Regions from separate parts of the Streptomyces luteireticuli genome, predicted to be linked through region 2. Evidence: riboswitches for the same ligand, from Rfam matches in the RefSeq annotation. Region 2 holds a riboswitch; each other region holds the start of a gene.
What was found. A riboswitch is a leader RNA that binds a small molecule or an ion and turns the genes downstream of it on or off. The one in region 2 is predicted to bind cobalamin.

Region 1 (9,508 bases), 5.9 Mb from region 2:
AGAAGCCCACACCGCGCGGTGGGCCGCCGCGCACCGGCTCGCCGGAACCACCGCCCTCCGCGCCCTGTTCGCGATGGCACTGGCCGACTGCACCGGCCGGATGCTGCCCGACGCCGACGCGGCCGGCCTGGCGCTCGGCCACGACGTGCTGTGCTGGATGGCCCTGTGGGACGACCAGTTCACCGGCCCCGCGGGAGCGGACCCGGACGAGGCCGAACGGCGCTGCCGCGCCCTCCGCGAGGTCGTCACCCGCCTGCCCGCCCCCACGGTTCCTGCCGGGGCACCGCCCCTCGTCGCCGCCTGGCTCGATCTGTGGCACCGCATCAGCGGCCGTATGAGCCCCGCGTGGCAGGCCCGGGCCGCCCGCAACTGGCACGGCTGGATCGCCGGCCCGATCCACGAATCCGCACGCCGCCGGGCCGGCGGATCCCTGGACCTCGACGACTACCTCCGCATCCGCCGCGTCACCATCGCCGCACAGATCTGGCTCGACATCGGCGAATCCACCGGCGGGTACGAACTCCCCGATGCCCTCCGCGACTCCCCGGCCGTCCAGGCGATGCGGACTGTCACCACCGATGTGTGCGTCTTCGCCAACGACATCTGCTCGGTCGAGATCGAAGAGGCGCACGGCGACACCGAGAACGGCCTCCTGGTCCTGGAGCGCACCACCGGTCTCGACCGGGCCGGGGCCGTCCGCGCCCTGATCTCCCGCATCCACCGCCAGGTGGCGTTCTTCCAGTACCTGGAGCAGCGCCTGCCCGAATGCTGCGCCCCCGCAACGGACCACGACGGCCTGCGCGCTCACGTCGCCACCATGAAAGCGCTGATGCACGCCGCGGACGCGTGGGACCGCGCGACCGTCCGCTATCGCCCCCACGACAACCCCCACCTCTCCGCCTACCGCCAGTGGCTCCACGTCACAGCGACCGCCACCGGTCACCCGCAGCAGCTCCGGACACCGCCAGAGAGGCAAGCGCCATGACCCGACGAACCGCCGGAATCCGGCTGAACGGCCCGCACGGGACGGCCGTTTGGCGAACGCCGGTCATGTGGTGCGCCGCCGCGGGCCTGCTCTCCGTCCTGGCCGCGGTCGCGGTCCTGACCCCCTGGCTCGTCGACGGCGGATGGCACCCCGTCGCTCCCCGCGCCTATCACATCTCCACCGGCCGGAAGGTCTTCTCCTGGGTCTTCCAGGGGATCGTGCTCCTCGCCCTCGTCGCCGTCGCCGTCAAGGTCGTCCGTGGATGCCGGAGGGCCCGGGAGATCACCTTCGAGGCCGCCCTCTACCTCGGCTGGCTCACCGGCCTGTGGCAGGCACCGCTCGTCAACTACCGCGAGATCATGGCCACTCAGAACCGCTATATGATCCATGTCGCCTCCTGGGGTCCCTACCTCCCCGGGTGGCACGGCCCCCACCCGGAACAGCAAGTGGAGACGCTGTTCGCCGCGTCCGGCCTCTCCTACGGCATGACGATCTTCTGGTACTGGGCCGCGGACCCGGCCATCGGCCGCATCGTCGGGCTCCGCGAGCGCTGGACCCGTACCCGTCTCGTCCTCGTCACTCTCGCCGTCGCCGTCGTCGCCTCGACGGCCGTCGAGACCCTCTACCTGCAAGGCGGCTCGTACAGCTACAACCATGCCATCCGGAGCTTCTCCCTCTTCGGCGGCCACTGGTACCAACTCCCCCTGACCGGCGTCCTCATCATCGCCCTGTGCCTGGTCACCCCCATGGTCGCCATGAAGCACTGGGCGCGGATCGGCGGGCGGGAGATCTGGGCGTTCCAGGGTTCGGAGCTCCTCACCCGCCGCGGCCGGACATGGGCCCGGCTGCTCTCCGGGATCGGCATCGCCAACGTCGCCTACCTGGGCTACATGGTCCTCAATCTGCCCGTGTCCTACGCCGGCGGACCGCCCCCCGCGGACATGCCCGGCTATCTCCGGCTCCTGCCGTAGGCCCGAGGGAACAGGAGCCAGACCCATGGAACTCTCCCAGGTCCCCGTCGCCCCCGCGCGGCTCCCCCTCCTCGGTCACACCATCCCGGTCCTCACCCGCCCCACGGCCTTCTTCACCTCGCTGAGCTCCCTCGGCGGCATCGTCCGGATCGGCGTGGGACCGTCCCGCGCCTACGTCGTTACCGACCCGCTCCTCGTCCACTCCCTGCTCGTGAAGCAGGCGGACGCCTTCGACAAGGGCCGCCTCTTCGACAAGACCCGGCCCTTCCTCGGCAACGGCCTCCTCACCTCCGCCGGTTCGTTCCACCTGCGGCAACGCCGTCTGATGCAGCCCCTGTTCAGCCCTGCCCGGATCACCCGCTACGCCGACCGGATGGCACGGCAGGCCCGTGCCATGACCGCCGCCTGGCAGCCCGGCACCCGCGTCGAACTGGCCCAAACCCTGGAGGAATTGGCCCTCACCATCGTGGTCGATGCGCTGCTGTCCACCACCGCGTCGCCCCGGGCCGGTGCGGAGATGCGGCGCTCGCTGCGGACCGTGCTGCACGGCGTGACCACCCGTACCTTCCTGCCCGACTGGTGGGAGAGGCTCCCCACGCCGGGGAACCGGCGCTTCGACGCCGCCGCCGAAAGGCTCCGCGGCTCCCTGGACGAACTCGTCCGGTCCACGCCCCCGTCCACGGATCCGGACGGCGGAACACTGCTGTCCGTCCTGTTGGAGGCCCCCTGTAACGCCCCTTCCGGCGAAGTCGACGCACAGGTACGCGTCGACGTCCAGGTACGCGACGAACTGGTCTCCCTGCTCGCCGCGGGATTCGAAACCACCGCCGCGGTGCTCACCGCGGCGCTCTACGAGATCGGCCGGCACCCCTCGGTGGAGGACCGCCTGCACACCGAGCTGGACGAGGTCCTCGGCGGAACCCGGGCGGTCACCCACCGGCATCTCCCCGGACTGCGCTACACCCGCTGTGTCATCGCGGAGACCCTGCGGCTGTACACACCGGGCTGGCTGATCACCCGGCGCGCCGTACGGGACGTGGCGCTCGGCGGCGTCCGGCTCCCGGCGGGAACCTCCTTGTTCTTCAGCGCGGAGGCGATCCACCGGGATCCCGCCGTCTATCCCGACCCCGAGGCCTTCGCCCCGGGCCGCTGGCTGGACCGTACGGTCAGGGATCTCCCTCCCGGTTCCTACATTCCGTTCGGAGCGGGGAACCGGCAATGCATCGGCAACACCTTCGCGTTGACGGAAATGGCCGTGATCCTCGCGTCGGTCTGTTCCCGGTGGCGTCTGCTGCGGACGACCGACGCCGCACCCGACGTCATCCACCGCGCCATTCACCGGATCAGCCGTCTCGAAATGATCGCGCAGCCACGGCCCGACGACCGGGCCTCCCCGCCCTGACCCCGGCGGCCCGCCTGCTCCGTCCGGGCGGGCGCTCGTGCCCCGGCGGCGACGGCGGTCGTTGTGCCGCCGGGGCCGGGCGACGGACAGGAGCCGACCGTGGTACGGGGACGGGTGCGGGCCGTGCTCGCGGAGCCGAACTTCCGGCTCTATCTGGCCGGGCAGGGGCTGAGCCTCGTCGGGACGTGGATGCAGGCGGTGGCGCAGCCATGGCTCGTGCTGCAACTGTCGCATTCGGGAACGGTGCTGGGGCTGAGCACCGCCGCGCTGTTCCTGCCCGTGCTGCTGCTGGGCCCGTACGGCGGGCTGGTGGCCGACCGGGCGCACAAGCGCCGGCTCCTGTTCCTCACCCAGGCCGCGTTCCTGCTGCTGGCCCTGGGGCTGGGGGTGCTCACCGTGACCGGGGCCGTGCGGCTGTGGCAGGTCTTCGTGATCGCCCTGCTGATGGGGGTGGTGAACGCGGTCGACACCCCGACGCGCCAGACGTTCGTCCCCGAACTGGTCGGCCGGGCCCTGATCCGGGACGCGGTCTCCGTCAACAGCGTCATGGTCAGCGCCACGCGCGCGATCGGTCCCGGGGTGGCGGGAGTCGTCATCGCGGTGGCGGGCGCGGGCGTCTGTTTCCTGGTCAACGCCGCGAGCTTCGTCGCGGTCCTCGCCTCGCTGGCCCTCATGCGCGCCGGCCGGCTGCGGCCGACGCCGCCGGTGGCCCGGGAGCCGGGGCAGGTCAGGGAGGGACTGCGCTATGTGCGGGGGCAAACAGGGCTTTGGGCGCCGCTGCTGATGCTGGCCGTGGTCGGCACGCTGGCCTACGAGTTCCAGGTGGTGCTGCCCCTGCTGGCGGTGGACGATCTGCACGGCGGTTCCCGGACGTACGGATACATGACATCCGCCATGGCGCTGGGGGCGGTCGCCGGCGGTCTGGCCGTCACGCTCCGGGGACGGGCGGGGGTGCTGCCGCTCACCTGCGCGGCGGCCGGGTTCGGCCTCGCGATCCTCGCCGCGTCCCTCGTCCCGACGCTCACGGCGGAGCTGGTGGCGCTGCCGTTCGTGGGTGCGGCCGGCACCTTCTTCCTGGCCACCGTGAGCACCACGCTCCAGATGACCAGCCAACCGCGCTTCCGGGGGCGGGTGATGGCGCTGTGGTCGGTGATGTTCATGGGCAGCACGCCCGTCGGGGGGCCGGTCGTCGGCGCGGTCGCCGACGTGCTCGGGGCCCGTGTGGCCCTGGGGCTCGGCGCGCTCGCGTGCGCCCTGGCCACCGTCGTGGGGCTCGTGGTGCTCCCCCGACTGCCGCCCGATCGGCGGGTGTTGCCGCACATCGCGCCGGAGGAGGACGGGCCGGGAGCCGGGCGGCGGTGACGCCTCCGGGTCCCGGCGGTACGGGGTCTCAGCCCTCCGCGGCGGCCGACCGCGCCGCCCACCTCTCCTCCACCTTCGCGAAGCGCCAGTACGCCAGGGCCGCCGCCCAGACGACCACGAACAGGCCGACGATGACGAAGCCGACGTTGTCGAGGTTGAGCGCGGCGATCCAGGAGCTGACCGGGTCGTCCATGTCGAGCTTCTCGTGGAGGACGCCGACCAGCTCGATCGTGCCGATCAGGAAGGCCACGGCGATCGACAGACCGGTGATGGTGAGGTTGTAGTAGACCTTCCGGACGGGGTTGGAGAACGCCCACTGGTAGGCGAAGTTCATGAACGTGCCGTCGAGCGTGTCGAAGAGGCTCATGCCGGCGGCGAAGAGCAGCGGCAGGCAGAGGATCGCGTACCAGGGCAGGCCCGCGGCGGCGCCGCTGCCGGCCATCACCATCAGGGTGACCTCGGTGGCCGTGTCGAAGCCGAGGCCGAAGAGGAAGCCCAGGGGGTACATCTGGCCGGAGCGGGTGATGGACTTGGTGAAGCGGCCGAGGATGCGGTTCATGAAGCCGCGGGAGTCGAGGTGCTGCTCCAGCTCCCGTTCGTCGTAGCGGCCCTGGCGCATGGCGCGGAAGATGCGCCGGATGCCGACGAGGGCGACGAGGTTGAGCGCGGCGATGAGGTAGAGGAAGCCGCCGGAGATGCTCGTGCCGACGACACCGAGGGTCTGGTGGGTCGTGGAGTCCTCGTCCATCAGCTTTCCGGCGAGCTGGGTGCCGCCGCTGACGAGCAGCGTCAGGAGGACGACGACGCTGGAGTGGCCGAGCGCGAACCAGAAGCCGACGGAGACGGGACGCTTGCCGTCCGCCATCAGCTTGCGGGTGGTGTTGTCGATCGCCGCGATGTGGTCGGCGTCGAAGGCGTGCCGCATGCCGAGGGTGTAGGCGGTGATGCCGAGGCCGACGCCGTAGACCTTGGAGCCCACTTCGTAGTGGTTCGGGACGACGAGCAGGAAGAGGACGCCGAAGGCGACGACATGCAGGAGGGCTATGACGCCCAGCAGGACGGCGGTGCGCACGGTGTCCTCGCGGCGCCAGCGGAACGAAGGCGCCCGGACGGCGGTCGCGGTGCCGCCGGGGGCAGCGGTGGGCAGGGTCATCTGAGAGTCACGCTCCAGCACCTCGTGGAATCCGTTCGTGAGATGCCGTGGCCGGTCTCCTGGCTGACGGGTTCGTTCGCGCCCGCCCCTGCCTTCCCGGCAGCCGGATGCTGCCAGTGGCTCCGCGCGCGCCGTGGGGAGGTCCCCGGCCGGGCACGCGGAACGGGACGGTAACTCCCCGATCACAGTGGCGAGGGCCGCTCCGGACTCGGAACCAAAGGCTCCTCACCGGTCTTCCCGAACACCACGGCCGGGCCACTGTAGCGCCCCCGTCTGCGCGAATGCGGCGAGAGTGGCGATTGTCATGCTCTGCGCAGCGGAACCCCTCCCACCGGTCACGACCCGCCGCGCACGAGTCTTGACTCGGTGGTGACCCCGGCGCCACAGTCACCGCACCCCACCGCGCTACGAGAGGCAGGCACCGCCATGGCAGACGGAGCGAACGAGCCGGACGGGCAGGTCGGATTCGTCCGCCGGATCGGGCTGTTCCAGGCGACGGCCATCAACATGAGCCAGATGTGCGGCATCGGGCCCTTCGTCACCATCCCGCTCATGGTCGCGGCGTTCGGCGGCCCGCAGGCCGTCATCGGCTTCCTCGCCGGGGCGGTGCTCGCGCTCGCCGACGGGCTGGTGTGGGCCGAGCTGGGGGCCGCCATGCCGGGCGCGGGCGGCAGTTACGTCTATCTGCGGGAGGCCTTCCAGTACAGAACCGGCAAGTTGCTGCCGTTCCTGTTCGTCTGGACGTCGATGCTCTACCTCCCGCTGGGGATGGCCAGCGGCGTCATGGGCTTCACCCAGTACCTGGGCTATCTCTGGCCGGGCATGAGCCAGTTGGAGGGCGACCTCGTGGGGCTCGCGCTGATCGTGGGCATCGTCGCGCTGCTGTGGGGCCGGGTGGAGAACATGGCCCGGATCACGACCGTCATGTGGTGCGTGATGATCGTGGCCGTCCTCCTCGTCATCGTCGCCGCGTACGCCAACTTCAGCCCCGGCCGCGCCTTCACATACCCCGCGCACTCCTTCGAGCTGACGTCCAACCACTTCTGGATCGGCTTCGCGGCGGGGCTGACCATCGGCATCTACGACTACGGGGGCTACTGGACCACGGCGTACATGGGCGCCGAGATCAAGAACCCCGGCCGCAACCTGCCCCGTTCCATCATCTGGTCCATCCTCGGCATCATGGCGATCTACCTGCTGCTCCAGGTGGGCACCCTGGGCGTCGTCGACTGGCAGGACATGCTCGACCCGGACAACATGGCGTCCACGTCGGTCGCTTCGGCGGTGATGGAGCGGACCTGGGGCAAGGGGGCCGCCGACGCCGTCACCGTACTGATCCTCGTCACCGCCGTCGCCTCCGTCTTCACCGGGCTGCTCGGAGGGTCCCGCATCCCCTACAACGCGGCCCGGGAGAAGGTCTTCTTCCGCCCGTTCGGCACGCTGCACCCGCGGCACCGCTTCCCGGTCCTCGGCCTGCTGACGATGGGGGCGATGGGCTGCGTCGGCTATCTGATCGGCCGTCACACCGATCTGGCCACGCTCATCCAGCTGTTGACCACGGTCATGGTGCTGGTGCAGGCGCTCGGCCAGATCGCCGCCGTGACCGTGCTGCGCCGCCGCCAGCCGGGGCTGCGGCGGCCGTACCGGATGTGGCTGTATCCGCTGCCGAGCCTGCTGGCGCTCGCCGGATGGCTCGTCATCTACGGCTACGCGGACCGGAACTCGCCGGGCCGGCACCCCATCGAATGGTCGCTGGCCTGGTTCGGCGCGGGGTGCGCGGCGTTCGTGCTGTGGGCCCGCCGCGAGCGGATCTGGCCGTTCGGTCCGCGGGAGATCCGCGAGGAGTTCCTGGAGCGGGGCGGCGAGGACCCGGCGCCGGAGGCCGACGCCGACCCCGGTCCCGTGGAGCCGACGCCCGCCTGACGGGCCGTCCGACCCCTTGACATCCGGCGTCGCGCGTGGACCGTCGTACACGACCCGGACTCGGGGCTTCGGACCGTACGGTGATAGAACGGCACCCATGCCCCCGACCACCACGACCGCTCCCCGCACGCCCGGCGCAGGACCCCGCCGGCTCTTCTGGCACCGGCTCATACTCGGGCTCTGGTACCGGCCCGTCGAGGTCCTCGACGAAGCCCGGGACCGGAGCGTCTGGGGAGCCGCCATGTTCCTGTGCCTGCTGTGCGGGGCGCTGGGCACCCTGGCCAAGGACTCCTTCTGGGCACAGTGGGACGTGAGCCCGTCCCTCGCCCTCCAGGCGATGGCCATCGGCTCGGCCGCCGTGCTGTTCGCCAGCGTCCTGCTGGGCCTGGTGACCCACGCCATCGCCCGCCGCCTCGGCGGCAACGGCCGTATCGGCCCCACGGCGAGCCTGTTCGTCCTGATCTTCTGGGCCACGGACCTGCCGCGCCTGGTCCTCGACGTCTGGCTCTCGGCGAGCTCCGTCCCGGTCCGCGCCGCGGCCTCCGTGACGACCGCCTTCGGCTGCGCGCTGGCCACCCTGCTGATCCGCGGGCAGCACCATCTGTCCACGCGCAAGGCGGTGGCCTCGGTGAGCATCCAGATGATCGCGGCGGTGGCGCTGCTGAAGTTCCCGCCCGGCAGCGGGTGAGACGGCGGGTCTCCTTCCGTACCCGGCCGTCGGCCCGGCGACTCCCGTCGCCGGGCCGGCGGCCTTCTTCGTGCCCGCGTCACGTCCCCGCCCTTCCCCCGCCCCCGCGTTCGCGAACGCCGGACGGCCCGGGGGTCCCGCACGGCCCGGCGGACCCCGTTTCTTGATCGTTCCCTGGGGCGAAGCAAGTCCCGGATGGGGTGAACGGCCACGCGAGGGTGAATCGCACAACGGCCGCTCCGGCCTCCCTCTTGGGATTGCTGGGCCGTTGACGTCCCTTCGTACTCACGACCGACGGACCGCCCGTGCGGGCCCGTGACGTAGCCCGTTAGGGCGCCGTTTCCCGAGCGCATGTTCCGGTGCGAGGTCAACGAGGAGGCGCAGTGCATCACCGTCACGGCGGTCACACGCACACCACTGGCAGGCTGTTGTTAATCGAACGCGTCGGTTTCGAACACGGCGGCCCGGGCGACGGCCTCCGGCCCGGGGAGGCCGCGTGAGCACGCGGGAGGACACCGGGTCGGATGCGGGATCGGAGTCGGAGCGGCTGCTCTTCGGAGGGCCGCTGGTGCACGACGCGGGGTGGGCGCAGCACGAGCGCCGGTATCTGGAGATGTCGCTGTGGGCGATGGCGAAGCGGCTGCCGCACCTGGTGGCGACGACCGTCCGGCTGGCCCGGCGGGCGGACCGGCGGGCGCTGCGCACCGTGGGGGTCTCGGAGCTGGTCCGGGGAGTCGCCCAGGCCGTGGCGCTGGTGGCGGTGAACAGCGTGCTGGCCGCCGTGACGCTCACCGGGAGCGTCCAGCACCGGCTGTGGCTGGCGACCCCGGCGATGGTCGCGGCGGCGCTCGCGTCCGCGGTCGGGGCCGTGGCGCAGTCGTTCTCGACGTCGGGGCAGGGGCGGCTGGAGCCGAAGGTCGAGCGGGTGGCGACCGAGATGTATCTGGAGCACGTCGTCCGGGTGGAGATGGCGGCGATCGAGGACGCCGCGTTCCACCGGCTGCTGGACTCCGCGCAGTACGGG
Region 2 (9,508 bases):
CCTGGCGGTCGTCCGGGACGCGGTGGCCCAGGGCCTCAGGATCGGGACCTGGAACGTCATGACCATGGATTACGGGCACCCCGTCAAGGACATGGGTGCGGCGGCGATATCGGCGGGCACCGCCCTGCACGACCAGCTGAAGCCGTTCCACCCCGGGGCCTCCGACGCCGATCTGTGGAAGAAGGTCGGCATCACCCCGATGCTCGGGAAGAACGACCAGCCCGAGGAGACCTTCACCATCGACGACGCCGCCCGCCTGACCACGTGGGCGAACGAGAAGCACATCGGCCGCCTGGCCATGTGGCAGATCCAGCGCGACCACCCGTGCGCCAGCGCCAAGGTCGAGCTGAACTGTTCCAGTATCCCGGACCAGAAGGACTACGGATTCAGCGCCGAGTTCGGCAGGTTCACCGGCTGAGCCCGGCGGCGCCCGCGCCTACCAGTGGCGGCGGCCGCGGCTGATCAGCCGCAGCTGCCGCCGTGCGGTGTCCGCGATCCGGCCCTCGCCCCCGGGCGCCGCCTCCAGGAGCGCGGACGCGGTCATCACGAGATGGTCGACGTAGAGGCCGGCGAGCATCCGGACGTCCTCCCGGCTCCAGCCGCGCGACGCCTCCTGCGCGCCGAGCGCCTCGGCGACCTCGTCGCCGAAGCGCTCCAGCTCCGCCGCGATGGCCTCGCGCACCGCCCGTACGCCGCCGTGGCGTTCGCGGGCGAGGAAGCGGACGTGCGCCCGGTGGGCGCGGACGTGCTCGGCGACCACCTCGACGGAGCGGTCGATGAGCTCCTCGGAGTCCTCCTGTCCGGCCAGGATCCTCCGGAACATGCCGTGCAGGCTGTGGAGCGACTCCTCGACGAGGGCCACGCCGAGGTCGCCCATGTCCCTGAAGTGCCGGTAGAACGCGGCGGGTGCCACCCCTACGACGCGGGTCACCTCGCGCAGCCCGAGGCTGCTCAGGCTCTGCTCCTCCAACAGCCGCAGAGCGGCGTCCAGAAGGGCCCGACGCGTCCTCAACTTCTGTGCCTGGCGGGTTCCGAGGGTGTTGCTGCTCATGGAGTCAGTAAACAACTGTTTGCCAGGGCCTGCCAGTCGCGAGTACGCTGATTTCAGTGAACGACTGTTTCTTCAACTGTTCACTCAAGGAGGTGCAGACCCGTGTTCTTCCTCATGGCCGCCATCCTCGTCATGGGCGTCCTGATGGGCGCGGCGGCCCACACCCCGCTCCCGGTCCTGCTGCCGGCCGCCGCCGTCGTCGCCCTGTGGCTGCTGGTCTTCGCGCTCCGCGAGCGCAACCGGGCGCGGACGGAGGGGCGTTGACATGACGACATCGACGACGGACCGGCGTCCCCGTGCGCAAAGCGCACCAAGCGGCCCCCCGCGCGGTACGCAGGCCGACGGCATGGCCGTCGCCGCCTTCGTCCTGGGCCTGATGGGGCTGCTGGTCTTCAACGTGGTGCTCGGCCCGCTGGCCCTGGCCCTCGGCGGCCTCGCCCTCGCCCGGGGCACGGCCCGCCGCGGCCGGGCCCTCCTCGGCCTGACCCTGGGCGCAGCCGACCTGCTCGTCCTCCTGGCCCTGACCCTGGCGGACCACACCGTCTCCTGGAGCCTGGGCGGCTGACCCCTCGCACTGCCGTGCACCGGCGCGAACGGGCGGCCGCACGCCCGCACTTGCCGCGCGCTCCCATGCGTTGTTGCATAGGTATTGCAGGTGGAAATCGGCCGCGCCTACGGTGTGCCCTTCCTGGTACGCCCAAGGAAGGGAACCCGCGATGACCACTGGCTCTTCCACCGTCACGGGCCTGCGACCGTCCCGCTGGCACCGGGTCTCGGGAGCGATATCGCGCCACGAATGGCGACGGCTCGGCGGGATGGCGGCCGTCGTCGTCGCCCTGCACATCGTCGGCTGGTTCACGCTCGTCGCGCTCGTCGCCCCCGGGCACTACAGCCTGGGCACGAAGTCCTTCGGGATCGGCATCGGCGTGACCGCCTACACCCTCGGACTGCGGCACGCCTTCGACGCCGACCACATCGCCGCGATCGACAACACCACCCGCAAACTGATGCACGCCGGACAGCGGCCGCTGTCGGTCGGCTTCTGGTTCGCCCTCGGCCACTCCAGCGTGGTCTTCGCCCTCGCCTTCCTGCTCTCGCTCGGCGTCCGGCAGCTGGCCGGGCCGGTGGCGGACGAGGGCTCCGGGCTGCACGCCGTCACCGGCTGGATCGGCACCACCGTCTCCGGCGCCTTCCTCTACGCGATCGCGATCATCAACATGGTGATCCTCGCCGGGATCTGGAAGGTCTTCCGGCGGATGCGCTCCGGCCACTTCGACGAGGCGGCGCTGGAGGAGCAGCTGAACAACCGCGGCCTGATGAACCGCCTGCTGGGCCGGGTGACGAAGGCGATCACCCGGCCCTGGCAGATGTATCCGCTGGGCCTGCTGTTCGGCCTGGGCTTCGACACCGCCACCGAGGTCGCCCTGCTCGTGCTGGCGGGCTCCGGCGCCGCCTCCGGCCTGCCCTGGTACGCGATCCTCTGCCTGCCCGTACTGTTCGCGGCGGGCATGACGCTGCTGGACACCGTCGACGGCACGTTCATGAACTTCGCCTACGGCTGGGCCTTCTCCAAGCCGGTCCGCAAGGTCTACTACAACCTCACCGTCACCGGCCTGTCCGTCGCCGTCGCCTTCCTCATCGGCACCGTCGAACTCCTGGGCCTCCTCGCCGACAAGCTCGGTCTCCACGGGCCCTTCTGGGACTGGATCGCCGGCCTGGACCTCAACGTCGTCGGGTTCGTCGTCGTCGGGCTGTTCCTGGCGACCTGGATCCTCGCCCTGGTGGTGTGGAAGGCCGCCCGCATCGAGGAGAAGTGGAGCGCGCACGTCCGGCCCGAGCGGGTGACCGTCGCCGACTGACACACCGGGCAGCGGACGCCTGCTGTGACTTAACCTGGAGGACGCAGCCGGTTCGCCCTGCCCGCCAGGCAGGCGCGTCGCAAGAGGGAACCCGGTGGGAATCCGGGACTGCCCCGCAGCGGTGAGCGGGAACGACCGCCGTCATGAGCACTGGGATCCGCGAGGCCCCCGGGAAGCGACGGCCAGTAGGTCAGTGAAGGATGCCCGCGAGTCCGAAGACCTGCCGCTGCCCGCGCGTGACCGCCACGCGCGGTCCGACCGGTGGCCCCGAGGGAGGGCGACGCGGGGAACACACCGGCACGCACCGCACCGCGCGCCGGGCCCTCCGCGCCCGCCCGGGGCCCGCGACGCGACGCGCGAAGGAGAACTCCGTGCCCCGGCAGCCGACCGCCCCCACCGGGGAATCCCCCCGGCCCGCCCCCTGTGTCCTCCTCAAGCCCGGCGAAACGTTCCTCAAGGGCCGCAACCGGGAGCGTTTCGAGCAGCGGCTGCAGGACAACCTGCGGTACGCCCTACGCGGCGTCGGCGGATCCACCTGGATCAGGACCACCCAGAGCGTGACCGTGCTCGGCGGGCAGGTCCCCGTGGCGGAACTGGTCGAACGGGCCCTCCGCGTCATCGGGTTCAGCGTCGTGGAACCCGCGGTCCGGGTGCCCAGCACGGTCGAGGACATCGGCGCGACCGTGCTGGACGCCCTGGACGGACTCCGCGCCGGACGCCCCGGCCTCACCTTCGCGGTCCGCGCCCGCCGCCGCGACAAGGACTTCCCCCTCACCTCCACCCAGCTCGAACGCCACGTCGGAGGCGTTGTCCACGAGACCCTCGGGCTGCCGGTCGACCTCCGTACACCCGACGTCCGCGTCTCCGTCGAGGTCGGCCGGCACGAGACCTACCTGTCGTGGGAGCGCCACAAGGGACAGGGCGGCCTGCCCGTGGGCAGCGGCGGCCGCGCCCTCGTCCTGCTCTCCGGCGGCTACGACTCGCCCGTCGCCGCCTACCGCGCCATGCGCCGCGGCCTGCGCTGCGACTTCGTCCACTTCACCGGCGCCCCGTACACCAACGCCTCCTCCGTCTACAAGGCATACGCCCTCGCCCGCGAACTCAACCGCTACCAGCCGGGAGGCCGGCTCCATGTCGTCGCCCTCGGCACGGCCCAGAAGCAGCTGGCCGTCGCCGGCGCCGGCAAGCTCCAAGTGATCGCCCAGCGGCGCCTGATGATCCGCACGGCGAGCGCCCTCGCCCGGCGGACCGGCGCCGAGGCCGTCGTCACCGGCGACAGCCTCGGCCAGGTCGCCAGCCAGACCCTCGCCAACATGGCGACCATCGACGAGGCCGCCTCCCTGCCCGTCCTCCGCCCGCTCCTGGGCTGGGAGAAACAGGAGATCATCGACGAGGCCCGGGCCATCGGCACCGCCGCCGTCTCCGTCCTCCCCGACGAGGACTGCTGCAAGCTCCTCGCCCCGGAACGGGTCACCACCCGCGCCCGCGTCCCCGATGTGCAACGGGTCGAGAAACGGCTCGACATGGACGAGGTCATCGAGGGGCTGCTGCGGAACGCGCAGTGCCTGCGGCCGGGGGCGGACGAGGACGGAAGCGACGCCGACGCTTCTTAGTGGAGGTTTCATCCTGGGCGTGGTGTCTCATCCTCGGGCGTTGAGGTGCGCCAGGTTTGGGTGGTTTCTCCGGTGATCCGGCGGGCCATGGTGTCGATCATTGCAAGGTAGATCATGGCTTCAGAGCTGGCGGTCAGCGTCTCGTAGTCGCGGGCCAGACGGCGGTGCATCATGATCCAACCGAAGGTCCGCTCTACTGGCCAGCGGTGTGGAATCGGAGCGAATCCCCTGGTCCCGGGCTTGCGTTGGACGATTTCCAGGTCGATGCCCAGCCGGGCGGCGCTCTCGACGAGGTGCTGGCGGTAGCCGCCGTCGACCCAGATCTTCCGCAGCCGCCGGTGTGCCCGGGAGGCCTGCCTGATCAAGGGTGTGCCGGCGGTGGAGTCCTGCACGCTGGCGGCAGTGACCAGCACGAACAGCAGCAGGCCGAGCGTGTCGGTCAGGATGCTGCGCTTGCGGCCGACGATCTTCTTCGCGGCGTCCGTGCCCTGTGTGGCGGACGGGACGGTGTGGGCGGTCTTCACGCTCTGCGCGTCGATGATCCCCGCGCTCGGCTCGGCGTCCCGTCCGGCCTGCTCACGCAGCCGGTGCCGCAGCAGCCCGTTCAGCTTCTCGAAGACTCCCTCGTCACGCCAGTACGCGAAGTAGTGGTAGGTGGTCTCCCACGGCGGGAAGTCGTGGGGCAGGTAGCGCCAGGGGATGCCGGTGCGGTCCACGTACAAGATCGCATCCAGCAGGTCCCGCAGCGCGTACTTCGGTGGCCGCCCACCGGGGATGCCGGCCTGGCGGCGCTTGGCACGCCACTCGCTCAACACCGGCTCCACCAGGGCCCATCGGTCATCGGACAGATCGCTGCCATACGCTCGGCGTTCGCCCATACTCTTGGCGTACCGCGTTGGGGAACCCACCGCCAGGGCCCGGAGGTCCACTCGCCGATTCCTGGGTGAGACCGGGCATCCTTGAATGAGACAGACTCCAAGGCTGATGTCGGAACCCAAAGCGCATAACGCGCCGCAAGTCCGATGCCGTGGTGCACCAACAGGAACGAAAACCACACGTGCCTCACTGACCGCTCTTCAGAATCGGTCTGCCACGGGGGATTCCAGGATGAAACCTCCACTCAGAGGGCGTTTAATCTAGGCGGATTGCCGCTTATGCCCTAGTAGGTTCCTCGCCAGGTTGGTGTGGTCTCGTCCGTTATGCGCTTGGCGAGGTTGTCGATGGACGCGACCTGGATCATGGCCTCGGAGCTGGCGGTAAGAGTCTCGTAGTCGCGGGCGAGGCGTCGGTGCATCATGATCCACCCGATACTCCGTTCCACCACCCAGCGCCTTTTCACGACATGAAATCCGCGAACTCCGGGGTTCCTGTTGACGACTTCGACGTCGATTCCGAGCTTCGCCCCGTGCTCGACGACGGCGTTCTTGAAGCCGGTGTCGACCCAGCTCTTGGAGATGGTCGGATACGTTTCCTTCGCTTGGTCGAGGAGGCGTATTCCCAGGGCGTTCTCGTGGAGGCCGGCGGCCGTGACGGTCACGGCGAGGATGAGGCCGAGCGTGTCGGTCAGGATGCCGCGCTTGCGGCCTACGATCTTCTTGGCGGCATCGGTTCCCTGGCTGGTCACGGGCACGTTGGTGGAGGTCTTCACGCTCTGGGTGTCGATGACGGAGGCGGTGGGTTCGGGCTTGCGGCCTTCCTTTACGCGGGCCAATCCCGTGAGGTCGTAGTTGAGTTGGGCGAAGATTCCCTCGTCGCGCCAGGCCGCGTAGTAGAAGTAGACGGTGCCGTGTCCGGGGAAGTCGTGCGGGAGGTACTTCCAGGGGATTCCCGTGCGGTTCAGATAGAGAATCGCGTTGAACACATCGCGGAGTTCGACCGTGGCCGGCTTTCCGGTGGGGCGACGGTCGAGCCGGGCTTTCCGCCAGGCCGTCAACGTCGGCTCGATCAAGGCCCATCGGGCGTCGGACAGGTCGCTGGGGTACGGCTTCCGCTGGCTCACGCCGTAGCGTGATCATGGTCGAGACGGACGGTGTCGTTCCGCTGCATGTTCGGCGATTCTCCCTGATCTTGAAACCAGACGGACTCCCGGCGTCAGAAGCGAGCGAAACGGACGACAGGTCCCGAGCAGCGACGGGGCACGAAGTCTGCATACCTCGCGAAGCCAAGCAAACTAGGGCAGCGGCAAAGGCCATTTATCGGAACAGAACTAGGTAAACGCCCTCGTAAAGATCGTTTAGAAACGTTCCGTATCACTGTGTCATGCACACCGCCATCCGGAACACGCCCAGCGCAGAACCGTCCCGCCGGTACGCCCGGCAGACCGTCCTCGCCCTCGCCATCGCCACCGCGTTCACGGCCACCACCGCGGAGGCGGCCACCGCCCCGGTGCCGGCCGCCGGTGCCACCGCCCCGGCGGAGGTGCGCATCCACGACGGCCGGGTCGACATCCCGCTGCCGGGTGGCACCGTCACCGTCGACCCCGCCACTCTGAAGACCGAGGCCCGCACCCGCGACGGCCGTACCGTCCTGTTGTCCGCCCCCGCGCCGCAGGCCCCCGGGAAGCCGGCGGGGCCGATCCGGACGAAGCGCGGCGCCACCTGGTCGTACCCGGGCAAGGGGCTGAAGGCGGAGGCCCGCGCGGATCACGGGCGGCTGCTGGTCACCTTCACCGCCACCGGCGGCGACACCTCTCTGCAGTGGCCGGTGACCGCCACCGACCCGGCCGTCGAGGCCCTCCAGTTCCCGCGCGGCGAGGGGCTCTCCGTGCCCGTCGCCGACCCCTTCTGGAACTCGGCCGACGGCGGACTGGTCGGCGAGGAACAGGACATCAGCTCCCAGTTCTCCCTGCCGGTATGGGGACATACGCTCCGTTCCGGCCACGGCGGCGTCAGCTACATCACCCCGACCGACATCGGCAGTTCGCTGACCTTCGCCTCCCGGGGAGGACGACTGCGGGCCACCGCCCGGCACGAGTTCTCCCGGCGGCAGGACACCCGCGTCTACACTGTGGCGCTCTCCCTCACCGACGGTTCCCCGGTGGCCCCGGCCGTGGACTACCGTAACTGGCTCTCCGAGCACGGACAGTTGGGCAGCCTGAGCGAGAAGATCAGGAAGAACCCCGCGACGGGCAGGCTGCTCGGCGCGTTCCACGCCTACGCCTGGGGCGGCGCCCGCCGGGCCTCCTATGTGAAGCGCCTCAAGGACCTGGGCGTCTCCCGCCTCTGGCTCGGCTACGACTCGGACGACACCCCGATGAAGAAGGCGGACGCCGACGCCGCCAAGGCCGCCGGCTACCTGGTGGGCCCGTACGACTCCTTCGCCGACGGTCAGCGGAAGACGCCCGAATCCTCGCCCAACACCATCTGGCCCGACGATGTTTACCCCACCTTCTGCGTCCAGCGGGCCGACGGGACGCCCCAGCCCGGCTTCCGGAAGAAGGGCTGCTACCTCAGTTCGCAAGCCTTCGAACAGGCCGAGCCGGTCAAGCACTACCTCGCCGACCGCACCCGCCCGCTGGTCGCCAACGGCGCCGACAGCTACTTCCTCGACGTGGACGCGGCGGGCGAACTCTTCCGTGACTTCGACCCCAAGCACCCCATGACCAAGGCCCAGGACCGCACCAACCGGCTCGCCCGGATGAAGCGCCTGGCGGACGGCACGTACGACCCGACCACGAAGAAGCGCAATCCGCTGGTCCTGGGTTCGGAGTCCGCTTCCGCCTGGGCCAATCAGGTACTGGCCTTCGAGCACGGTGCCGGCACCCCGGTGGACGGCCGGCTGTGGGGCATGGAGACGGGCCACTTCGACAGCAGGCCGGAGGACCCCAAGGACGACGACGCCTGGGGCGGCTACATGCCGGAGGACGCCGCCGCCACCTTCTTCAAGCCCGTACGGGTCGGCGACTTCAAGCCGGAGCACCGGGCCGCCGTGGCCCACACGCTCAAGGCCATGTACGACCCGGCGTACCGCGTGCCCCTGTACGGGACGGCCCTCCACGGCTCGCTCGTCAACGCGGAACGCTGGGAACTCCCCTTCGGCAAGCTCCCCGACCAGAAGCGGGACCGGGCCCTGCTGGCCATGCTCTACAACACCCCGCTCAACTTCGTGCTCAGCGACAAGGACAAGCGCGACCGGCAGAACCTGCGCGAACTGGCGGCCCTGCAGAAGTACTTCGCCCCCCTGCACCAGGCTGCGGGCACCCGGCAGCTGACCTCTTTCCGTTGGCTGACCGGCGACCACCTGGTCCAGCGCACGGTCTTCGGCGACGGCACCCTGACCGTCACCGCCAACTTCGGCACCAAGGCCCACGAGGGGCTGCCGGGCGGCTGCGTGGACGCCCGGCTGAGGGGGAAGACGGCTCAGCGGCTGTGCCCGGGCAAGGTCATCTCCTAGGGAAAGGGCTTTGCTGGGCCCGCACCGCCCCGGGGCGGGCCCCGGGCTTCATTGGGGTTTCATCGCTCGCTGCCAATGTCGTCGAACGAACCCGGAGAAGCTTGCTCCGTGAATTCTGGAGAGTCCTCATTCTGATGGAGAGGTTGTTCAGTTGCTTCCACGTGCTGAATCATCCCCGAAGACCGTGGCGTGGATCACCGCAAGCTTTCCACCCGAGGTGAGCGGCATCTCGCTGGGGAATATCGAGCGAGCTCGGTGGTTCGCTTCGCAGCCGAATGTGCGTTTATTTTTGCTGGTCCCCGAAGTCGCCCATGACAGTCTTCCGACCGGTGCGGGCGTGTCCGGTCTGGAACTGCTCCCCTATGACTCCAAGCCATGGCTGCCCTATCCGATGCTGCGCACCCCGCGCCGGGCCGCACTCGCGCAGATCGACGCTGCGCTGGAGAAGATCGCGCCGCACCTGGTGGTCGTCATCGACCCTGAACGGTCCTTTGTGTTCGGCTCGTGGGGGATACCGGGACACGCTTACGCACGGCGGCACGGTGTGCCCTATGTGGCTCAGTATCAAGGCGACCACTTCAACTCCGCCCGCA
Region 3 (9,508 bases), 4.4 Mb from region 2:
GCCCTCGCCCTCACCGGCATTCTCGCCACGATGCCCTACATCGCGCTCCAACTCGTCGGCATCCAGGCGGTGCTGGACGTGATGGGCGTGGGCGGCGGTTCCAACTGGTTCATGAAGGACCTGCCGCTGCTCATCGCCTTCGGTGTCCTGGCCGCCTACACCTACTCCTCGGGACTGCGCGCCCCCGCCCTCATCGCCTTCGTCAAGGACGCGCTGATCTATATCGTCATCGCGGTCGCCATCATCTACATCCCGATGAAGCTCGGCGGATTCCACGACATCTTCGCCAAGGCGGGCGAGGCGTTCTCCACGAAGAATCCGGCGACCGGGAAGCCGCGCGGCGCCCTCGCCTCCGGACCGGACGCGCAGTGGGCCTACGCGACGCTCGCACTGGGCTCCGCGATGGCGCTGTTCCTCTATCCGCACTCCGTGACGGCGGTCCTCTCCAGCAAGAACCGGAACGTCATCCGGCGCAACACCACGATCCTGCCGCTCTATTCGCTGATGCTGGGCCTGCTGGCCATGCTGGGATTCATGGCGGTCGCGGCCGGGATCAAGGTGAAGAACGGCCAGCTGGCCATTCCGCAGCTCTTCGACGACATGTTCCCCGACTGGTTCACGGGCGTGGCCTTCGCGGCCATCGGCATCGGCGCCCTCGTCCCCGCCGCCATCATGTCCATAGCCGCGGCGAACCTCTTCACCCGCAATATCTACAAGGACTTCCTGCGCAAGGACGCGACGCCGGAGAACGAGGCGAAGGTGTCCAAACTGGCCTCCCTCCTCGTCAAGGTGGGCGCGCTGGTCTTCGTCCTCACCATGGACAAGTCGGTGGCCATCAACTTCCAGCTGCTGGGGGGCATCTGGATCCTCCAGACCGTGCCCGCCCTGGTCGGCGGCCTGTTCACCCGCTGGTTCCACCGCTGGGCCCTGCTGGCCGGCTGGGCCGTCGGGATGGTCTACGGGACATGGCGCGCCTATGACACCCCCAGCGCCACGCAGGACCACTTCGGCAACACCAACCTCATCCCCTTCATCGGGGAGAAGGGCTACATCGGCCTGACGGCCTTCGTCCTGAACGTCGCCGTCACCGTCGTCCTGACGCTCGTCCTCAAGGCCCTCAAGGCCCCGGACGGCGTGGACGAGACGAAGCCCTCCGACTACACGGCGGACGCGGGCGACCCCGACGTCGCCGTGGAGCTCCCCCCGGCCACGGCGGGCGCACCGGGCGGCCACTGAGAAACGGCCGGGCCCACGGGCCCGGCCGTCCCCCTCCCCCTGTCAGGCGGCGGCACCCGAAGGCGTCAGACCGAGCGCCCGGAAGGAGACCCGCTGGTCGAACCAGAGCAGCCCCACGGTCAGCGCGGACATCACCAGCCCCAGGGCCAGATGACCGGCCGCCGATTCGACGGTGGCACCCACGGCCCCGAGCACGACGTGCAGCGCGACCCGCAGCCCGATGAGCCCGAAGAGGATCTTCCGGGCGCGGGAGTTCTTCAGCATCGCCTTGAGCAGCTTCCTGCGCCGCCGCAGGACCGTCAGCCCCACCGCGATGTTCACCGCCCCGAGCGCGGCGAGGACCATCCAGGCCCCGTCCCACGCCTTGTAGAAGTCGAAGGCGGCCCCCATGGCCCCCTCGAAGGCGAAGAACCACACCGGAAGCGGCTTCAGCTCCGGATCGAGCGCGCCCTGCCCGGCCCCGGCCTGCTGCTCGGTGATGGTGCCGCTCATCGTGCCCGCCCCCGTGCCGCTCATCGTGTCCGCCCCCGTGTCGCTCATGGTGTCCGCCCCGTCGTGGTGTCGCCGTCCCGTCCAACACCCACGATCATTCCCTCCCCCGCCCTCCGGCGGCAGGTCCGCCCGTCACCGGCCGGAGATGACAAAAGTCAGTGCGGCCGGTGACGGGCGAACGGCCGCCCGCGCACCGCCCCTACGCTTCCGTGAAGCGGGGCCGCCCTCCCCCGCCCCCCGCGGCCTCTCCGGCCGTCGCACCCGCGAACACGCCACCGTCTAGCACATTCCGCGACCGTCTCATGACGCGCCGACACAACATGTGGGGGTACACGCGACGGGCAGCACTAGATGTATGCTCGTCCTCGCTGTCGCCGCAGGGGAATCCGGTGGAAATCCGGAACTGTCCCGCAACGGTGTACGTGTGGAGATATTGCACCCACGCCGCAGTCCGAGGACCTGCCGACAGTACGCCCTCGCCGGCCCGCCGCCGGTGTGCGGTGTCGAACCACGTCCGGGCCTCGAGGGTTGGGCCGGTGGACGCCTGCGCGCATGCTTCCGTACGTCACGTACGCGCCCCGCATGCCCGTGTGCGGCCCCGTGCGCTCCCGAGCGGCCTCCAGCCGAGTGAGGGAGAGCAACACGTGACGATCGCGCCCGTCGATCCGGTCTCAGCGCAGGCGGAGGAGTCCGTCGACGCTCCCGGGACCGCGCTGCTGCGCACCCTGACGGAACTCACCGCCGACCTGCCCGCCACCGACCCCGGCAAGGTCGCCGCCGCCGCGCTGCGCGGCCGGCACGCCGGGTCGGACGAGGCCGAACTGCGCTCGCTGGCCACCGAGGCCGCGGCCGGGCTGATCGGCGAGGAGCCCGAGTACTCGCGGCTCGCCGCGCGGCTCCTCACGCTCGCCATCGCCGAGGAGGCGGGCGGGCAGGGCGCGGTCTCCTTCTCCGCGTCGGTCGCCACCGGGCACCGCGAGGGCCTGATCGCCGACGACACCGCCGCGTTCGTGCGCGAGCACGCCGAGCGGCTGGACGCGCTGGTGGACGCCGCCCTGGTCGACGGCGCCGACGACCGCTTCGGCTACTTCGGCCTGCGCACCCTGCACAGCCGCTACCTGCTCCGCCACCCGATCACCCGGAACGTGATCGAGACCCCGCAGCACTTCCTGCTGCGCGTGGCCTGCGGCCTCGCCGAGACTGCTGATTCAAAAGAAGCCTCCGTCCGGGCGCTGGAGGACGTCGCCGAGCTCTACCGCCTCACCAGCACGCTCTCGTACCTCCCCTCCTCCCCCACGCTCTTCAACTCCGGTACGCGGCACCCCCAGATGTCGTCCTGCTACCTGCTGGACTCGCCGCTGGACGAGCTGGACTCGATCTACGACCGCTACCACCAGGTGGCGCGGCTGTCGAAGCACGCGGGCGGCATCGGCCTGTCCTACTCCCGCATCCGCTCGCGCGGTTCGCTGATCCGCGGCACCAACGGGCACTCCAACGGCATCGTGCCGTTCCTGCGCACCCTCGACGCCTCGGTCGCGGCCGTCAACCAGGGCGGCCGGCGCAAGGGCGCGGCCTGCGTCTACCTGGAGACGTGGCACGCGGACATCGAGGAGTTCCTGGAGCTCCGCGACAACACCGGTGAGGAGGCGCGCCGTACGCACAACCTCAACATCGCGCACTGGATCCCGGACGAGTTCATGCGCCGGGTCGAGGCGGACGCCGAGTGGTCGCTGTTCTCCCCGGCGGACACCCCGGACCTGGTGGACCTGTACGGCGACGAGTTCGACGCCGCGTACCGCGCGTACGAGGCCGCGGGCAAGGCCGTCAAGACCATCCCGGCGCGGGTGCTCTACGCCCGGATGATGCGCACCCTGGCGCAGACCGGCAACGGCTGGATGACGTTCAAGGACGCCGCCAACCGCACCGCCAACCAGACCGCCGAGCCCGGCAAGGTCGTCCACTCCTCCAACCTCTGCACGGAGATCCTGGAGGTCACGAACGACGGCGAGACCGCGGTCTGCAACCTGGGTTCGGTCAACCTGGCCGCCCACCTGGGCGAGGACGGCGAGATGGACTGGGAGCGGCTGGACCGCACCGTCCGCACCGCCGTGACCTTCCTCGACCGCGTCGTGGACATCAACTTCTACCCGACCGAGCAGGCGGGCGCCTCCAACTCCCGCTGGCGGCCGGTCGGTCTGGGCCTGATGGGCCTCCAGGACGTCTTCTTCCGGCTGCGCCTGCCCTTCGACTCCCCCGAGGCGAAGGCGCTGTCCACCCGGATCTCCGAGCGGATCATGCTCGCGGCCTACGAGGCGTCGGCCGACCTGGCCGAGCGGCACGGCCCGCACGAGGCCTGGTCCGCCACCCGCACCGCGCGCGGTGTGCTGCACCCGGACCACTACCCCAACACCGAGCCCACCTGGGCGGAGCGCTGGGACGCGCTGCGCGCCCGGATCGCCGCCGTCGGCATGCGCAACTCGCTGCTGCTGGCGATCGCCCCGACGGCGACGATCGCGTCCATCGCGGGCGTCTACGAATGCATCGAGCCGCAGGTCTCCAACCTGTTCAAGCGCGAGACGCTCAGCGGTGAGTTCCTCCAGGTCAACACCTACCTGGTGGAGGACCTGAAGAAGCTCGGCGTGTGGGACCGCACCACGCGCGACGCGCTCACCGACGCCAACGGCTCGGTCCAGGACATGCGGTGGATCCCGCAGGAGGTGCGCGACCTCTACCGCACCGCCTGGGAGATCCCCCAGCGCTCCCTGATCGACATGGCCGCGGCCCGTACGCCGTACCTCGACCAGAGCCAGTCCCTCAACCTGTTCATGGCCGCGCCCACCATCGGCAAGCTCAGCTCGATGTACGCGTACGCCTGGAAGCAGGGCATCAAGACCACGTACTACCTGCGTTCGCGCCCGGCGACCCGGATCGCGCGGTCGGCCGGCACCGCCGCCACCGTCCCCGTCCAGCAGTCGGCCCCCGACGCCGACGCCATCGCCTGCTCCCTGGAAAACCCCGAGTCCTGCGAGGCATGCCAGTAATGACGACCGCCCCCGAACGTCGTACGAAGAACCTGCTCGACCCCGGTTTCGAGCTGACCCTCCGGCCCATGCGGTACCCGGACTTCTACGACCGCTACCGTGACGCGATCAAGAACACCTGGACCGTGGAGGAGGTCGACCTCCACTCCGACGTCGCCGACCTCGCCAAGCTCTCCCCGGGCGAGCAGCACCTGATCGGCCGCCTCGTCGCGTTCTTCGCGACCGGCGACTCGATCGTGGCCAACAACCTGGTGCTCACGCTCTACAAGCACATCAACTCCCCCGAGGCGCGGCTGTACCTGTCGCGGCAGCTCTTCGAGGAGGCCGTGCACGTCCAGTTCTATCTGACGCTGCTGGACACCTACCTCCCCGACCCGGACGACCGCAACGAGGCGTTCGCGGCGGTGGAGAACATCCCGTCCATCCGGGAGAAGGCCCAGTTCTGCTTCAAGTGGATGGACTCGGTCGAGAAGCTGGACCAGTTGGAGTCGAAGGCCGACCGCCGTCGCTTCCTGCTCAACCTGATCTGCTTCGCGGCCTGCATCGAGGGGCTGTTCTTCTACGGGGCGTTCGCCTACGTGTACTGGTTCCGCTCGCGCGGCCTGCTGCACGGCCTGGCGACCGGCACCAACTGGGTGTTCCGCGACGAGACCATGCACATGGAGTTCGCGTTCTCCGTGGTGGACACCGTCCGCGAGGAGGAGCCGGACCTCTTCGACGACGAACTCCAGCAGCAGGTCACGGACATGCTCGCGGAGGCCGTCGAGGCGGAGCTCCAGTTCGCCCGCGACCTGTGCGGCGACGGCCTGCCGGGCATGAACACCGAGTCCATGCGCGAGTACCTCCAGTGCGTGGCCGACCAGCGCCTGATGCGCCTGGGCTTCGCCCCGGTCTACGGCTCGGAGAACCCGTTCTCCTTCATGGAGCTGCAGAACGTCCAGGAGCTGACCAACTTCTTCGAGCGCCGCGCCTCCGCGTACCAGGTCGCGGTCGAGGGCACGGTCGCCTTCGACGACGAGTTCTGATCCGCTTCTGATCCGCGTACGCGTCGACGAGCCCCGCCGGACCCGGTCCGGCGGGGCTCCGCGTTTGTCGCTCCATGTCCGGCCATGGTGGGAACCATCAGGACAGAGCGACGGCAGGAGAACCCCATGCGGGTCATGATGATCGTCAAGGCGACCGAGGACTCCGAGGCCGGTGTGCTACCGACCCGGGAGGAGATCGCCGAGATGGGGCGGTACAACGACGAACTCGCCGCGGCGGGCGTGCTGCTGGCCGCCGACGGGCTGCGGTCCTCGGCGGAGGGCGCGCGGGTGGTGTTCGCGGGCGGGGCGCCGAGCGTGATCGACGGACCGTTCTCCGAGATCGGCGAGCTGATGGCCGGCTACTGGGTCATCCGGGTGGAGTCGATGGACGAGGCCCGCGACTGGGCGAAGCGGATCCCCTTCCAGGACGGGGTCGTCGAGCTGCGCCGGATCTTCGAACCCGAGGATTTTCCCGCCGGGTAGCGGGTGCGGGGGACGGCGAGGCCGTCCCCCTTTCCCGTCTCAGCCCACGGCCTCGCGCAGCCGGACCGGTTCGGTACCGGCGTCGTTGTGGCTCTCGGCCCAGCTCTCCAGGGCCGTGCGGCAGGCGTGGTCGAGATGGCGCAGCTCGGACAGGTCGATTTCGATCGGGCGGTCCTTGGGCAGCGCCTCCAGGGTCTCCATGATGCGGGGCAGGCGGAGGAAGGTCGCGTTGCCGGTGAGCCGCGCGAGGATCCTGCCGTCGGTGAGGTCGCGGACGTCCACCTGCACCTTGGAGGTCTCCCAGGCGGACTTCACGACGGCCAGCAGGATGCCGAGCAGCACGCCCTCGAACATGCTGGTCGCCAGGATGGCCACGGCGGTGGCCGCGAGGATCACCAGTTCGCCGCGGTGCGCGCGCCACAGCGGGGCGAACTCCCCGAAGGGGATCAGCTTGCAGCCCGCGTGCACCAGCACGCCGGCCAGCGCGGGCAGCGGGATGACGCCGACGGCCGCCGGCAGGGCCACCACGAAGACCAGCAGCCAGGCGCCGTGCAGCACACGGGAGAGCGCGGTGCGGGCGCCGGCCCGGACGTTGGCCGAGCTGCGGACGATGACCGCGGTCATCGGCAGGGCGCCGAGCAGGCCGCAGAGCATGTTGCCGGCGCCCTGGGCCAGCAGCTCCTTGTCGTAGTGCGTCCTGGGCCCGTCGTGCATCCGGTCCACGGCGGCGGCGCTGAACAGCGTCTCGGCCGAGGCGATGAGCGCGAAGGTGACGACGGTGCCGAGCACGGGGACGCCGAGCGAGGCGAAGTCGCCCCACTCCGGCAGGTCGATCGCGCCGCCCAGACCCTGCACCGTGACGTGGGCGACGTCCGTACCGGTCGCCCAGGTCACCGCCGTGGCCAGGGCGACCGCGGCCAGCGGCGCGGGGACGAGGCGGGCCCGCGCCGGGAGCCGCGGCCACAGGACGAGCACCGCGACCGTCCCCGCGCCGACGGCGCAGGCGGTCGCGGCCCGGCCGCCGTCCAGGACGTCCCCGAGCAGCCCGGGGATACCGGCGATCTTGTCGAGGCCGGCGCGCGGCTGCGGGACTCCGGCCATCGTGTACAACTGGCCGAAGAACAGGACGAGTCCGATGCCGGCGAGCATGCCGTGCACGACCGAGACGGAGATGGCCCGGAACCAGCGGCCGAACCGCAGCAGGCCCAGGGCCAGTTGGAGCAGCCCGGTGCACAGCACGATGACGCCGAGCATGCCGAGCCCGAACTCGCGGACGGCTTCGGACACCAGCACCGTCAGCCCGGCGGCCGGACCGCTGACCTGGAAGGTGCTGCCGGGGAGCGCGCCGACGACGAGGCCGCCCACGATGCCGGTGATCAGGCCGAGTTCGGCCGGCACCCCGGAGGCCACGGCCACGCCGACGCACAACGGCAGGGCCACGAGGAAGACGACGAGCGAGGCGAGGACGTCCTGACGGAGCGCGTCCGGTTGTTTCGGAGCGGGGAACACGGAGAACACGGTGGAGGGTCCCTTGTCTGTCGCTGCCGGGCGGGTCACGGGGCGGATCACAGGGGCGGGAACGGCAGGGCGCCGCCGTCGGGACGGTGCGCGCCGACGAGGCCGGTGTGGACCTCGTAGTACCAGGCGTGCAGGGCGAGCCGGCCCCGGTCGAGCCGCTCCCGGACGCAGGGGTAGGCGCGCAGGGTCTCCAGCTGGGCGACGGCGTGCCGCTGTGCCACCTCGGCCAGGTCGGGCGGGCCGGGCCGCACCGTACGGGCCGGGGCCTCGGGCGGCACGGCGTGGTCGAGCCAGCCCCGCACGGCCGGCACGGCGGAGAGGTCGTCGCCGCGCACGACGGCGCCGAGCGCGCCGCAGTGCGAGTGCCCGCAGACGACGATGTCGCGGACGCCGAGGACGGCGACGGCGAATTCGACGGTCGCGGCCTCTCCCGTGGGGCAGCGACTGCGGTATTCGGGGACGATGTTGCCCGCGGTGCGGAGCTCGAAGAGTTCTCCCGGGTGCGCCCCGGTGATGAGCGAGGGAACGACGCGGGAATCGGCGCAGGATATGAAGAGGACTTCGGGTGACTGGCCCGCCTCCAGAGCCCTCAGCCGCCGGGCGCGCTCGGGGTCGGCGACGAGGGTGGATGCGAAGGAGCGGGCGTGGTCGACGAGTGATCGCATGATGGCCTGCCTCGTGTTGCGGGGCATGGTCGGTCGTCTTTCGCGGCATTCTGCACCACCGCGGGAGGCCATCACTTTACCGATGCATTACCGCCCTGTGAACCCCGGAATTATTCACCAAAAACCGGACACGAAACGTTACTTGGCCCCGAATCACCCGCCCTGGAATTGTTCGGTCCCACTGGGGTCGAGAATTCCATGGACCATTCACCTGCATTCCATTCGCGGAATGAACACAGCCGGAATCAACACAGCCGGAATGGAAACGGCCGGTCCGCCCGCACCCGGAGGTGCGGGCGGACCGGCCGTTTCCACGGTCCCGTGAGGCCGTCAGTCGTTGGCGACGACGGGGTAGCGCGGGGTGCCCTCCGCCATCTGCCGCAGCGCGTCCTTGCGGTCGCGCTTGGAGAGGCGGTCGATGTAGAGGTAGCCGTAGAGGTGGTCCGTCTCGTGCTGGAGGCAGCGCGCGAAGTAGCCGGTGCCCTCGATCGCGATGGGCTCGCCCTTCATGTTCACGCCGCGCACGACCGCGTAGTCGGGGCGGGCCAGCTCCGCATAGGCGGTCGGGACCGACAGACAGCCCTCGTTGGAGGCGTCGAGCACCCGGCGGTCGGCCGGCAGCTCGTCCAGGACCGGGTTGCACATGTGGCCCACGTGCCGGACGCCCTCGTCGTCCATGCAGTCGTAGACGAACACCTTGAGGTCCACGCCGATCTGGTTGGCCGCCAGGCCGACGCCCTCCGCGGTGCGCTGGCTGGCGAACATGTCGTCGATCAGCTGGGCCAGCTTCTCGTCGAACTCCGTCACGTCCTTGCACTCCCGGTGCAGGACCGGGTTGCCGTGGACGGTGATCGGCCGGGAGGTGCCGCGCTCGCGGTGCGCGGCCTCACGCTCCTCGCAGTCCTCGGTGTCCACGATGAACTCGTCGTTCACCGACTGGTCGGTGTCTTGCTGCGCCATGACCGCCGTAAGCCTCTCTCACAACCCGAATGCCGTATCGGCCCTGGATCCCGTGCCGGCCCCGGCCCTCCGGGGATCGTCCCCGGAT

Region 1: another riboswitch for cobalamin. It lies ahead of AB8735_RS31420 (HoxN/HupN/NixA family nickel/cobalt transporter); the one in region 2 lies ahead of thiI (tRNA uracil 4-sulfurtransferase ThiI).
Region 3: another riboswitch for cobalamin. It lies ahead of AB8735_RS24735 (ribonucleoside-diphosphate reductase subunit alpha); the one in region 2 lies ahead of thiI (tRNA uracil 4-sulfurtransferase ThiI).

The regions. Positions count from the first base shown of each region.
Region 1 covers NZ_CP167927.1:6,993,495-7,003,002, reverse strand. The annotation lists gene AB8735_RS31440 (hypothetical protein) at 1-985, shown strand, start outside; gene AB8735_RS31435 (spirocyclase AveC family protein) at 982-1,956, shown strand; gene AB8735_RS31430 (cytochrome P450) at 1,982-3,358, shown strand; gene AB8735_RS31425 (MFS transporter) at 3,458-4,720, shown strand; gene AB8735_RS31420 (HoxN/HupN/NixA family nickel/cobalt transporter) at 4,749-5,873, opposite strand; cobalamin riboswitch at 5,905-6,137, opposite strand; gene AB8735_RS31415 (APC family permease) at 6,300-7,796, shown strand; gene AB8735_RS31410 (YIP1 family protein) at 7,894-8,484, shown strand; gene AB8735_RS31405 (ABC transporter ATP-binding protein) at 8,981-9,508, shown strand, end outside.
Region 2 covers NZ_CP167927.1:1,123,841-1,133,348, reverse strand. The annotation lists gene AB8735_RS04810 (chitinase) at 1-418, shown strand, start outside; gene AB8735_RS04805 (TetR family transcriptional regulator) at 437-1,051, opposite strand; gene AB8735_RS04800 (hypothetical protein) at 1,154-1,315, shown strand; gene AB8735_RS04795 (hypothetical protein) at 1,317-1,616, shown strand; gene AB8735_RS04790 (HoxN/HupN/NixA family nickel/cobalt transporter) at 1,834-2,910, shown strand; cobalamin riboswitch at 2,992-3,132, shown strand; gene thiI (tRNA uracil 4-sulfurtransferase ThiI) at 3,282-4,523, shown strand; gene AB8735_RS04780 (IS5 family transposase) at 4,532-5,401, opposite strand; gene AB8735_RS04775 (IS5 family transposase) at 5,683-6,522, opposite strand; gene AB8735_RS04770 (glycoside hydrolase) at 6,783-8,915, shown strand; gene AB8735_RS04765 (glycosyltransferase) at 9,100-9,508, shown strand, end outside.
Region 3 covers NZ_CP167927.1:5,492,350-5,501,857, reverse strand. The annotation lists gene mctP (monocarboxylate uptake permease MctP) at 1-1,236, shown strand, start outside; gene AB8735_RS24740 (hypothetical protein) at 1,279-1,776, opposite strand; cobalamin riboswitch at 2,067-2,210, shown strand; gene AB8735_RS24735 (ribonucleoside-diphosphate reductase subunit alpha) at 2,373-4,769, shown strand; gene AB8735_RS24730 (ribonucleotide-diphosphate reductase subunit beta) at 4,769-5,794, shown strand; gene AB8735_RS24725 (YciI family protein) at 5,921-6,277, shown strand; gene AB8735_RS24720 (SulP family inorganic anion transporter) at 6,317-7,786, opposite strand; gene AB8735_RS24715 (carbonic anhydrase) at 7,843-8,460, opposite strand; gene def (peptide deformylase) at 8,791-9,420, opposite strand.